Regions from separate parts of the Enterococcus malodoratus genome, predicted to be linked through region 1. Evidence: predicted binding sites of a transcription regulator. Region 1 holds the regulator's gene; each other region holds the start of a gene.

Region 1 (4,293 bases):
GGTTAGAATCCCCTTTTGAGATCACGCCAACGAATGCTGAAAAATATACAGATTTTCAAAATCGTATTTGGAGTTGTTTTAAAAAATTACTCAGAAAAAATCAGGATTTTGTAATTGTAGGACACCTAGGTGTGCTGCGAGTCATTCTGAAAAGCTGTTTTCCTGAGTTTGACTTTTGGAACATAATTGTAGAACAAGGAAACTATACGATGATGGAGGCTGAAAAAGACGTTTTTAAAATTATCGCATGGAATAAGTAAGTGGGGCCATTTAGTGTGAAGGCTCTTTTTTTGGTTAGTGAAAGTGAATAGTCCGAAGTTAATAAGAGTGATGAACCACTCTTATTTTTTTGTTTAGTCAGTTAGCCTAGTTCTGTGATTGTTGAAAACTGTGTTAGAATACCTTTTGTTACTACTAGGTAGAAGAAAGAGGAGTAAAATGAAACAATCAACTTCAGCTTATGTTCATATTCCTTTCTGTGAACACATTTGCTATTACTGTGATTTTAATAAGGTTTTCCTTGAAGGACAACCTGTGGATGAATACATAGAAGCGCTTTTGAAGGAAGCGCGTTTGTCTTTAATTAAGAATCCTGTCAAAAACATGGAGACTCTTTATGTCGGGGGCGGAACTCCGACATCGTTAAATGCGTCACAGCTGGATCGTTTGTTGAGCGGACTGCGAGAAATACTTCCATATAATGAGGGAGAATTTACAGTCGAAGCTAATCCTGGAGATCTTTCAGGTGAAAAATTAGATGTCATGAAAAACTATGGTGTTAACCGTCTATCGATGGGGGTTCAAACCTTCGATGATCGTTTGTTGAAGAAAATCGGGCGTAAGCACACAGCAAAAGATGTGTATGATACGGTTCGTCTACTGGAAGAAAAAGATTTTAGTAATGTAACTATTGACTTGATTTATGCATTACCTGGTCAAAGTTTAGAAAGTTTTCGTGATACAGTTGAACGTGCACTGGCCTTAGATTTACCTCATTATGCATTGTATTCGCTGATTTTGGAAAATCAAACAATGTTCATGAACTGGGTTCGTCGCGGAAAAATGCAACTGCCAGAGCAAGAATTGGAAGCACAAATGTACGCTGAAACGATAGAAGCAATGGAAAAAGCAGGGCGGATGCAATATGAGATCAGTAATTTTGCCAAACCTGGATTTGAAAGTCAGCACAATCTTGTTTACTGGAACAATCAGAATTATTTTGGACTCGGAGCAGGAGCCAGTGGCTATCTCGAAAATCGACGTTACAAAAATCGCGGGCCAATTCAACATTATATGAGGGCATTAACCGACAATCAGTTACCGATACTTGAAGAAGAACGTTTATCTCAAAAAGAGCAGATCGAAGAGGAAATGTTTCTTGGCTTAAGAAAAATTTCAGGTGTTGATAAAACTGTTTTCGAATCTCGTTTCGATCAAAAGTTAACCGATGTTTATGGTGATGTGATTGAGAAATTAAAGCAACAGAAGTTGATAGCTGAAACGGATTCGAGGGTTCGTTTGACTAAGACAGGTTTGTTTCGAGGAAATGATGTTTTTGAAAAATTTTTACTTGATAAGGAAAATTAGCACTCTCTAACGGAGAGTGCTAATTTTTTGCATTTATCCCTTGACATCTATAGGAGATGTGGTATATTAATAATCGAGTTAGCACTTAAAAAGAAAGAGTGCTAACTAAAGGATGAGAAGAATGTTAACAGAACGACAAAAACTGATTCTCAGCTTGATCATCCAAGACTTTACTAACACGGGGCAACCGGTTGGGTCAAAAAGTTTAATGGAAGAAGGCGTAAAAGCAAGTTCCGCAACTATCCGTAATGATATGAAAGCTTTAGAAGAATTAGGCTTATTAGAGAAGACTCATTCTTCATCTGGTCGAATTCCTTCGGCTTTAGGCTATCGCTATTACGTGGATTATCTACTAACGCCATCAAAGGTGAGTAATCAAGAAGTAGCACAGATTCGCAGATCGTTGAAAAATGATATTCATGAAATTGATGATATCATCCAGCAGTCGGCAAAAATGCTTTCACAAGTTACTAGCTATACGGCGTTTTCGCTTGGTCCTGAAATGAAAGATCGGACGCTGACAGGATTTCGAATTGTTCCATTGAATGATCGGCAGATTTTGGCCATTATTGTCACTGATAAGGGAAATGTTGAGAGCCAAGTTTTTCGCATACCCGAAAATGTTGACAGTCAAGACTTGGAGAAAATGGTTCGAATCATCAATGATCGCTTAGTAGGGCAGCCCTTGGTGAGTGTTTATCAAAAATTAAGAACCGAGATTCCGATGATCTTACATCGCTATTTTCAGACGACCGAAGGAATCAGTCATTTGTTTGATGTTATTTTGAATGATGCCTTTGAGGATAAAGTGTTTGTAAGCGGACGGATGAACATTTTGAATTTCAACCCGGATCAAGACTTTAATCATGTGAAGTCAATGTACTCATTGATGCAAAATTCCGATGAGCTGACGCAATTATTGCTGCCAGCTGATAATAATATCCACGTTCGAATTGGAACAGAGATGGGTAATGACCTATTTGATCACTTGAGTATGATTCAGGCAAATTACGAAATTCGTGGGCATGGTCGAGGAACAATCGCATTGTTGGGTCCGACCTCAATGCCATATTCGAAAATCTTTGGGTTATTGGAAGTCTTTCGATATGAGTTAACCAGTGCATTGGATGATTATTATCGTTCATTGGACTTATATCACTAGAAACGATTCCTAAAAAGAAAGGAAGTACGCGTAGTGGCAGAAGAAAAGAAAAACGAAGTCGAAGAAGAATTAGAAGAAACGACGGACAATGCAACAGAAGAAATTGATATTCCGGAAGTTTCTGAAGTTGAGGAACTGACAAGCAAGTTCAATGAAATGGAAGACAAGTTTTTGCGAGCTCGCGCTGAGATTGCAAATATGTCCAACCGTAATAAAAATGAACGTGAACAGTTGGTTCGCTATCGTTCGCAAGATCTTGGTAAGAAATTATTACCAGCGATCGATAACTTAGAGAGAGCCTTAGCAACTGAAGTTAATGATGATCAAGGAACCAGCCTGAAAAAAGGTGTAGAGATGGTACTTGAAAGTCTGACTGTTGCTTTAAAAGAAGAAGGTATTACAGAGATCAAAGCCGAAGGTGAAGCCTTTGACCCAAATCTGCATCAAGCAGTGCAAACTGTAGCCGCAGAGGACGATGTAAAACCTGAAACGGTCGTTAATGTGTTGCAAAAAGGTTATCAACTACATGATCGTGTACTACGCCCAGCAATGGTGATCGTGGCTCAATAATAAGTAAACTATTAAACTAACTATACATGGAAAAGGAGATTTTCAACTATGAGTAAAATTATTGGTATTGACTTAGGTACAACAAATTCAGCAGTCGCTGTTTTAGAAGGCGGAGAAGCTAAAATCATCACGAATCCAGAAGGAAATCGTACAACGCCATCTGTTGTTTCATTTAAAAATGGCGAGATTCAAGTTGGTGAAGTAGCAAAACGTCAAGCGGTAACTAACCCTAATACAATTTCATCAATCAAACGTCACATGGGTGAAGCTGGATTTAAAGTTGAAGCAGATGGAAAAACGTATACACCACAAGAAATTTCTGCAATGGTATTACAATACATCAAAGGTTTTGCAGAAGACTACTTAGGTGAAAAAGTTGAAAAAGCTGTTATTACAGTTCCTGCTTATTTCAATGATTCACAACGTCAAGCAACTAAAGATGCTGGTAAAATTGCTGGACTAGAAGTAGAACGTATCGTTAACGAACCAACTGCTGCAGCATTAGCTTACGGTTTAGATAAAACAGACAAAGACGAAAAAATCTTAGTATTTGACCTTGGTGGTGGTACTTTTGACGTATCTATCCTTGAATTAGGTGATGGAGTATTCGACGTATTATCTACTGCGGGTGATAACAGTCTAGGTGGAGATGACTTTGATAACAAAATCATCGATTACTTAGTTGCCGATTTCAAACAAGCAAACGGTATTGACTTGTCTAAAGATAAAATGGCTATGCAACGTTTGAAAGATGCTGCTGAAAAAGCGAAAAAAGACTTATCTGGTGTTAGTTCAACTCAAATCAGCTTACCATTTATTACTGCTGGTGATGCTGGTCCATTGCATTTAGAAACAACATTATCTCGTGCGAAATTCGACGAAATCACTTCTGACTTAGTAGAGCGTACAAAAGCACCTGTTCGCCAAGCGCTAAAAGACGCTGGCTTGTCTCAATCAGAAGTTGACGAAGTAAT
Region 2 (4,293 bases), on a different contig from region 1:
AAAATTTAAAAAAAGCGGAAAAGCGCTATGTACGGTTTATCCAAAAGAAGGTTACTTTGTTGCGATGGTCTCTTTTAGCGCGAAGGAATTAGATGAAGCGGATTTATTGGTGCAAATGTGCGATGAATATACTAAAAATAAGTACCAACAGGCAAAATCCAGTAAATTAGGTAAATCGATATCCTTCGAGGTAACAAATGAAGATATTTTACAAGATATAAAAGAACTTGCTGCACTGAGAGTTCGTTCGACAAAAAAGAATAAGCTTCAGAGTGTCTAAGAGAATTTTCTTAGGCATTTTTTTATTAATTTTTAAAATGCTATTGTCAATGAGAGATATATAATCGAAAATGGATATGGGATTTGAAAAGATGCCATCCTATATCCATTATTTAATATAAGAATGATGCTATACAATTAAATAGGAATAGTTATGGTTAAGGAGAAGTATATGAAGGATTATCAGAGGGAACGCTATAATGCAGCTGCATTAACATTGAGTAAAAAATTAGAACGAAGAAATTTTGTCGCGATTATTTGTCAAAATTTGACGGCGGCGAAGAATCAAGCTTTAGAATTGATCGATCAGGATAAATCAGTTGGTTTTGGCGGTTCGATCACGGTTGAACAGTCTGGAATTATTGATGAGTTGTATCAACGAAACCAAAAGATGATTGACCGTGAAAAAACAAGTTCAGCGGAAGAACGACATCAAGTCATGCAACAAGCATTAACAGCCGACTACTTTTTGACGAGTATCAATGGTGTCACAGAAGACGGGGAGTTAGTGAACATCGATAGCGTAGGAAATCGTGTAGCTGCTTTAACTTTTGGACCGGATAAAGTATTGGCATTTGTAAGTATGAGGAAAGTCTATGGTAATCTGGCCACAACTCTTGAGATGGTCCGTAAGAATACTGCGCCATTGAATGCTCATCGTCTAGGATTGGAAAAAACACCCTGTATCAAAAAGGGAAATTGCGGAGATTGTTTACAGTCTGAATGTATTTGCAATACGATTGCGGTAACAAGACGTTCGATGTCTAAGGAACGTATCATAGTCTTTCTAATTATTGATGAGATTGGATTGTAGAAATAATTATTAAACGTAAAAAGAATCGTATTTGCTATTGATAATTGAAAACCGTTGATCTAGCAAGATATAGAGAAAAATAAAAAAACCGAGGAAAACTCCTCGGTTTTTTTATTGCTTAACTTAATGAGCTGCTATTTTCCATAACTTCATCAATCAACCCATAAGCTTTTGCTTCATCGGCGCTCATAAAGTTATCACGATCAGTGTCACGTTCAATGACTTCGATCGGTTGTCCAGTACGTTCAGACAAAATATTGTTCAAACGTTCGCGCGTTTTCAAAATGTGACGTGCAGCGATTTCGATTTCAGTTGCTTGACCTTGCGCACCACCAAGAGGTTGGTGAATCATGATCTCAGCATTAGGCAGTGCGAAACGTTTGCCTTTTGCACCAGCTGTTAATAGGAAGCTACCCATTGAAGCAGCCATACCAAGAACGATTGTTTGTACGTCAGCTTTAACAAAATTCATTGTATCAAAAATTGCTAAGCCGGCAGATACGCTACCGCCTGGTGAGTTGATGTAAAGATAAATATCTTTTTCAGAATCTTGGGCATCCAAGAAAAGTAATTGGGCGATGATAGTGTTCGCCATATCGTCGTTTACCTCGCCGCTTAACATGATGATACGGTCTTTCAATAAACGAGAATAAATGTCGTAAGCACGTTCGCCACGAGATGATTGTTCAATGACTGTAGGAACTAAATTCATAGTGAATCCTCCTTAAAATATTGTTCATAAATTATTTTAGCACAAACAAGGTTAGATTGCTAAAACTTAAGGAAAGTATACATCTTTGGTCAGTTTTGGTCAAATAGAAGGCTCCGTTTTTTTAAACAGGTCAAACTATCCTAGATTCATGAAAATATGGTACTATTAATAGCGCATAGAACAGTGTGTGGTTGAACTTAAAATTTTTTAAAAAATTTATTTTTTTTTCGGCTGAGATTGCCGCACTTTCAATAATTTAGCGGAGTGCAAACGTGCCGGAGACCGGTTTTATTTAATAAATAATTCCGTAATTATGAAATAGGAGGGAAAAACGTGGAAATCGCATTTATTGGTCTTATCGGCGTATTAATTGGGGCAGGATTAACGGGGATTGCGGTCTTTTTTGTCTTCAAATATATTGACCTGCGCCATCATCGTGAAAGAGAATTGGAACATCAGGTAAAAGAAATCGAAACGATTAATCTCTTAAATAAGAAAGTCAATGAGATCTTATCTAAACGAAATGTTTTAATGCAAGATTATGTGGCGTTCAATTCATTTGACGACTGTTACATCACAATCGATGATTTCATTTATTTGAACTCATTTGCCGCACAAAATAATTTTTATCTGCCTAATTATTTGATTGAAGAGTTCTTCAAAAATATTTCACATCGTAAAGTTATTTTATCTCCCGAGGAAACAGTTAAAATTGGCGGGTATACGTATAAAGGCGGACGAATTGTCATGGAAACTTTTTCCGAACAGCTTTTGGAGATCTTGGATGAAAAGAAACAACAATTGTCTCGTTTGACAAAACAGCCTTTACGCCATTTCAATGTGCAATAGTAAGTTCACGAAAAACCGTGAACAGATTTAAATCAGATTGTATTTTATAATCTGTGATTACAGACGAGGTGATAATAGATGACAGTGATTATTGCTCATCGCGGGAGTGCTGGGACTCACCCAGAGAATACATTACCTGCGTTTATGGAAGCAGTGCGGACAGGTGCAGACGGTATCGAGTTGGATGTCCATTTGACGGCTGATCAGCAATTAGTTGTGATTCATGATGAGAGTGTTGATCGTACGACAGACGGCAAAGGTCTGATTCGTGAATTGACATTAGAAGAAATAAAAGAATTAGACGCTGGCAGTTGGTTTGATGAAAAATATCAAGCGACGAAAATTTCAACGTTGCAAGAAGTTTTGAATTTATTGTTGCAGATGCGTTTTCGCGGCTTTTTATGTATTGAAATTAAGACGAACAAGTTTCATTATCCAGGTATTGAGGAAAAAATTTCATCGGTCATGACTAGTAAAGAATGGCCCTTTACCTATTGGTATACGAGTTTTAATATTGATTCGTTGCGTATCCTGCACGAGTATGAACCAGATGCACAATATGATCTGATTCAGAAAAATGATTTAGAAAAATATAAGACTGTTTTGGATAGCGATTTTATTGAAGGGGTTCATCCGAGTTATGATTGGGTGAAGCAAAATCCTAGTATCGTCAAGGAATACGAAAAGGCGATTCGTCCATGGACACCTAATTTATATGAAACGATGATGGCTTGTTTTGAAAACAAACTCGCTGGAATCATTACTGACTTCCCAGAAAAGGCGATTCGAGCAAGAAGCAGGTATAATAAATGAAAGTAATCGCAATCGTGGGCCCGACTGCTGTAGGCAAAACGAGCTTGAGTATTGACTTGGCCAAACGTTTTAATGGGGAAATTATTAGCGGTGATTCTATGCAAGTGTATCGTGGATTGGATATCGGAACTGCTAAAGTTACGGTAGAAGAGATGGAAGGAATTCCGCATCATCTGATTGATGTACGTGATATTGATGAGAGCTACTCTGCCGCAGATTTTCAAAAAGCGGCTAGACAGGCGATTCAAGAAATCAGTCAACGAAATAAGTTGCCAATTATTGTAGGTGGTACAGGACTGTATATTCAGTCTTTGCTATGGGATTTCAAACTTGGCAGCGAGGGCGAACCAGAGGATGACTCGTTACGGGAAAAGTACGAAGCCTTTGCAGAGAAAAATGGAAACCAAGCTTTGTGGAAAAAATTGCAAATAGTTGATTCCTTAGCTGCAGAAAAAATTCATTATAATAATCGAAAAAAAATAGTTCGTGCGTTAGAGGTTTTTGAACTGACGGGGCACTCAATCTTGAAACCAAAGGATCGGCCAAAGAAACTTTACGATAGTTTTTTGATCGGTTTGAATACGGACCGAGCTGTTTTGTATCAACGAATCAATCAACGCGTAGATTTGATGGTTGAACGGGGCCTTTTAAGTGAGGTCGAAATGCTTGCAAAAAATCCGAATGTCCAGGCTGCGCAAGGGATTGGCTACAAAGAATTGTTTCCTTATTTAGCGGGGGATTCTTCACTGTCGGAGTCGCTTGAAGAAGTGAAGCTGCATTCGCGCCGTTATGCTAAGCGACAATTGACATGGTTTCACAATCGTAT
Region 3 (4,293 bases), on a different contig from region 1:
TGACTGTCCGTCCTTGTGAATCTGTTAGACGGCCATCATCAAGGATTTGCAGGAACATGTGAAGCACATCTGGATGAGCCTTCTCGATTTCATCCAATAAAATCAAGCTGTATGGATGACGACGAACTTGTTCCGTTAATTGGCCAGCTTCTTCATAACCAACATAACCTGGAGGTGAACCGATCAATTTTGAGACACTGTGTTTTTCCATATATTCACTCATATCGAAACGAATCATGGATTCACTTGAGCCAAATAATTCTTCAGCTAGTTGACGAGCCAACTCTGTTTTACCAACTCCTGTTGGTCCTACGAATAGGAATGAACCGATTGGACGATTTTTCTTATTCAAACCGACCCGGTTACGACGAATCGACTTCGCAACTTTATCAACGGCCTCATCTTGACCGATAACATGTTTCTTCAAATCAACTGCAAGATTTTTCAATTGTGTTTGTTCTTTTTCTTTCAACTCGCCGACAGGGATACCAGTCCGTTTTTCAACGATCTTTTCCATATCCTTTTCGGTAATGACGGGTGTTTCTTCATCCGTTAATTGACGGTCCTTCATTTTTTGCAGCTTATTGATTTGATCGCGATAGTAGGCAGCTTTTTCAAAATCTTCTTCTTGAGAAGCTTGTGATTTTTGCTGTTCAGCCTCTGCTAATTTTTTGTCGATCGTTTTTGGATCAACAATTTGAATCGTCAAGTTTTTCTTCGAACCTGTTTCATCTAATAAATCGATGGCCTTATCAGGTAAGAAGCGATCTTGGATGTAACGATTTGAAAGTTCGGCCGCAGCTTTGATTGCATCATCGGTGTATTTCACATGATGATAGTCTTCATAACGAGGTTGCAAGCCTTTCAAAATCTCAATCGTTTCTTGAACAGAAGGTTCTTCGACCCGGACAGGCTGCATCCGACGTTCTAAAGCCGCATCTTTTTCAATGATTCGATATTCATTAAGTGTTGTAGCACCGACCATTTGTAGCTCACCACGAGCCAATGCTGGTTTTAGAATGTTACCAGCGTCCATGTTGCCATCTCCAGCAGCACCGGCACCGACGATTTCATGAACTTCATCAATGAAAAGAATAATGTTTTCTGATTGACGAATCTCTTCGATCAGTTTTTGCATCCGTTCTTCGAATTGACCTCGGATTCCGGTTCCTTGAACCAGAGAAGCGACATCTAATCGAATAACTTCCTTGTCCATCAATTTTTGCGGTACATCGCCATCAACGATTTTTTGAGATAAACCTTCAACAACAGCTGTTTTACCAACACCAGGTTCACCAATAAGAACTGGATTGTTTTTTGTTCTACGATTTAAAATTTCGATGACGCGTTGAATTTCATCATCGCGCCCAACAACTGGGTCGATATTTCCTTCGCGAGCTAAACCAGTAATATTGATACCATATTCATCTAATAAACCGCCACCGCCATTTCCGCGAGGGGGTTGATTATTCATACCATTTCCACCGCCGAATTGAGTCGGTGGCGTTTGATCTGCAGCGCCTTGTCGTTGTTGCATTTGTTGTGACATTGAACGGAACAAATCGTCTAAACTTCCAAAACCAAAAGGATCATTTCCTGCCATTTGTGGCGCACCTCCAGCTTGATTCTTTAATTTTTGATAGCAACTTTGACAATAATCTAGTTGCTTTCGTTGACCATTAACGTTTGCATATAAATGAATCGTTGCTTCATTTTCATGACAATTTTGGCAAAGCATCTTTTTCACCCTTTCAATAGTTAATTGTTTCTTCCATTGTACATCGAGTAAGCGAATCTCGTAAAAAGATACGCTGGTCAAATGTTTGACTATCACTGACCTTAAAATTATTATAGCGAGAATTCTGATAAAAGCAAACAGTTTGTTTCACTTTTTAGCAATCAACCTTTTCGAGTGCTAAAAAGAACATTTTGTGAGTGTCAGCGACAGTTGTTGTTATGGAATAAAAATGAAAACGGAAGAAATAAGGAAGTTTAACGATCAAACCAGATATTTTAAGAAAGGGCATACATTTCGCTGGAATAAATCGATTAAAATTGTTGTATCCACTGCGAAAAAATGGTAATCTAAGGAAATGAAGGGCTCAAAATGATGGTTGTTATCATTAAAGCCCTAACATAAAAAAACATTTTTTTTATAAAGGAGAACGGTCAATATGGAAAAAAAAGATTTTCACGTAGTAGCAGAAACGGGGATTCATGCACGTCCCGCAACTTTATTAGTGCAAGCTGCAAGCAAATTTAACTCTGATATTAACTTAGAGTATAAAGGAAAATCAGTTAACCTTAAATCAATCATGGGAGTTATGTCTCTAGGTGTTGGCCAAGGTTCTGACGTTACTATCTCTGCTGAAGGTGCTGACGAAAAAGAAGCAATGGAAGCAATCGTAGAAACAATGAAAAAGGAAGGATTATCTGAATAATGGTTGAATTACTAAAAGGTATTGCCGCAAGTGACGGGGTTGCCGTTGCGAAAGCTTATCTGCTAGTACAACCGGATTTATCTTTCAAACAAAATACTGTAGAAGATACTGCTGCCGAAGAAAAGCGTTTAGACGACGCTTTGGCGGCTTCTTCTGCTGAATTAGAAAAAATTCGGGATAAAGCAGCAAAAAGCTTAGGTGAAGAAGAAGCACAAGTTTTTGATGCTCATTTAATGGTTCTTTCAGATCCAGAAATGATTGGTCAAATCAAACAACATATACAAGATAATAAAGTGAACGCTGAAAGCTCACTTAAAGAAGTAACAGATATGTATATCGGCATGTTCGAGGCAATGGATGATAACGCTTATATGCAAGAACGTGCAGCGGATATTCGCGACGTTACTAAGCGTGTAATGGCGCACTTGCTAGGCGTATCTTTACCAGACCCATCAATGATCGATGAAGAAGTTGTGGTTGTGGCGCATGACTTGACTCCAAGTGATACTGCACAATTAGATAAAAACTTCGTTAAGGCCTTTGTTACTGATATTGGTGGACGCACGTCTCACTCAGCAATTATGGCTCGTTCATTAGAAATTCCAGCAATCGTTGGTACAAAAGAAATCACTTCTAAAGCTAAAGAAGGCGATTTTCTTGCAGTTAACGGGATGACTGGTGAAACAATCGTAAACCCAACTGACGAACAAGCGGCTGATTTCAAAAAAGCCGGCGAAGCATATGCGGCGCAAAAAGCAGAATGGGAAAAATTGAAAAATGCTGAAACAGTGACAGCTGATGGCAAGCATTTTGAATTAGCAGCAAATATTGGAACACCTAAGGATCTTGAAGGCGTTCATAACAATGGAGCTGAAGCGATTGGTTTATATCGTACGGAATTCTTATACATGGACTCTTCAGATTTCCCAACAGAAGACGATCAATTTGAAGCTTATAAAGCCGTTTTAGAAGGCATGGGCGACAAACCTGTCGTTGTTCGTACAATGGATATCGGCGGAGACAAAGAATTACCTTACTTAACTTTACCTCATGAAATGAACCCATTCTTGGGATACCGTGCATTGCGTATCAGCTTATCTGAACTAGGTGACGATATGTTCCGTACACAATTACGTGCGTTATTACGTGCTTCTGTATACGGAAATCTACGCATCATGTTCCCGATGGTTGCAACCTTAAAAGAGTTCCGCGCAGCGAAGACTTTGTTCAACGAAGAGAAAGAAAAGCTTGTTAACGAAGGCGTGAAAGTTTCTGACACAATTCAAGTCGGAATCATGATCGAAATTCCTGCAGCAGCTGTTTTAGCGGACAAGTTTGCTAAAGAAGTTGACTTCTTTAGTATCGGAACAAACGATTTGATCCAATACACAATGGCAGCTGACCGTATGAACGAACGTGTTTCATACCTTTACCAACCATATAACCCATCAATCTTGCGTTTGATTAAAAATGTGATTGATGCAGCGCACGCTGAAGGCAAATGGGCTGGCATGTGCGGCGAAATGGCCGGCGATCAAACTGCGGTTCCATTGTTAATGGGTATGGGATTAGATGAGTTCTCTATGAGCGCAACATCTATTCTTAGAACTCGTAGCTTAATGAAACGTCTAACAACGACTGACATGGCCGAATTGGCTGATAAAGCGTTGAAAGAATGCGACACGATGGAAGAAGTCGAAGAGCTAGTTAAGCAATACGTTAAATAAAGCCTAACATCAAGACCATTGTCTATTTTTAGACAATGGTCTTTTTTTGTTAAATGGTGTTATACTTAATTGGTTAAAAAATAATCAATTCGGTATAAAATCAGACTATAGGTTGAGAAAAAGCT

What was found. The regulator HrcA, encoded in region 1, represses chaperone genes, less so after heat shock. The targets are predictions, from matches to a motif close to TTAGCACTCNNNNNNNNNGAGTGCTAA.
Region 2: clpP (ATP-dependent Clp endopeptidase proteolytic subunit ClpP) is a predicted target of HrcA. The motif match lies at 1,842-1,868, and genes of this name have one in related genera.
Region 3: PGP85_RS13885 (ATP-dependent Clp protease ATP-binding subunit) is a predicted target of HrcA. The motif match lies at 1,893-1,919, and genes of this name have one in related genera.

Annotation. Positions count from the first base shown of each region.
Region 1 is NZ_JAQDPG010000002.1:49,981-54,273, forward strand. It holds gene PGP85_RS03585 (histidine phosphatase family protein) at 1-260, shown strand, start outside; gene hemW (radical SAM family heme chaperone HemW) at 439-1,587, shown strand; gene hrcA (heat-inducible transcriptional repressor HrcA) at 1,709-2,749, shown strand; gene grpE (nucleotide exchange factor GrpE) at 2,783-3,319, shown strand; gene dnaK (molecular chaperone DnaK) at 3,368-4,293, shown strand, end outside.
Region 2 is NZ_JAQDPG010000013.1:119,471-123,763, forward strand. It holds gene PGP85_RS18530 (DUF3788 domain-containing protein) at 1-280, shown strand, start outside; gene PGP85_RS18535 (lactate utilization protein) at 452-1,093, shown strand; gene clpP (ATP-dependent Clp endopeptidase proteolytic subunit ClpP) at 1,212-1,805, opposite strand; gene PGP85_RS18545 (hypothetical protein) at 2,139-2,654, shown strand; gene PGP85_RS18550 (glycerophosphodiester phosphodiesterase) at 2,733-3,467, shown strand; gene miaA (tRNA (adenosine(37)-N6)-dimethylallyltransferase MiaA) at 3,464-4,293, shown strand, end outside.
Region 3 is NZ_JAQDPG010000008.1:82,687-86,979, reverse strand. It holds gene PGP85_RS13885 (ATP-dependent Clp protease ATP-binding subunit) at 1-1,738, opposite strand, end outside; gene PGP85_RS13880 (phosphocarrier protein HPr) at 2,175-2,441, shown strand; gene ptsP (phosphoenolpyruvate--protein phosphotransferase) at 2,441-4,168, shown strand.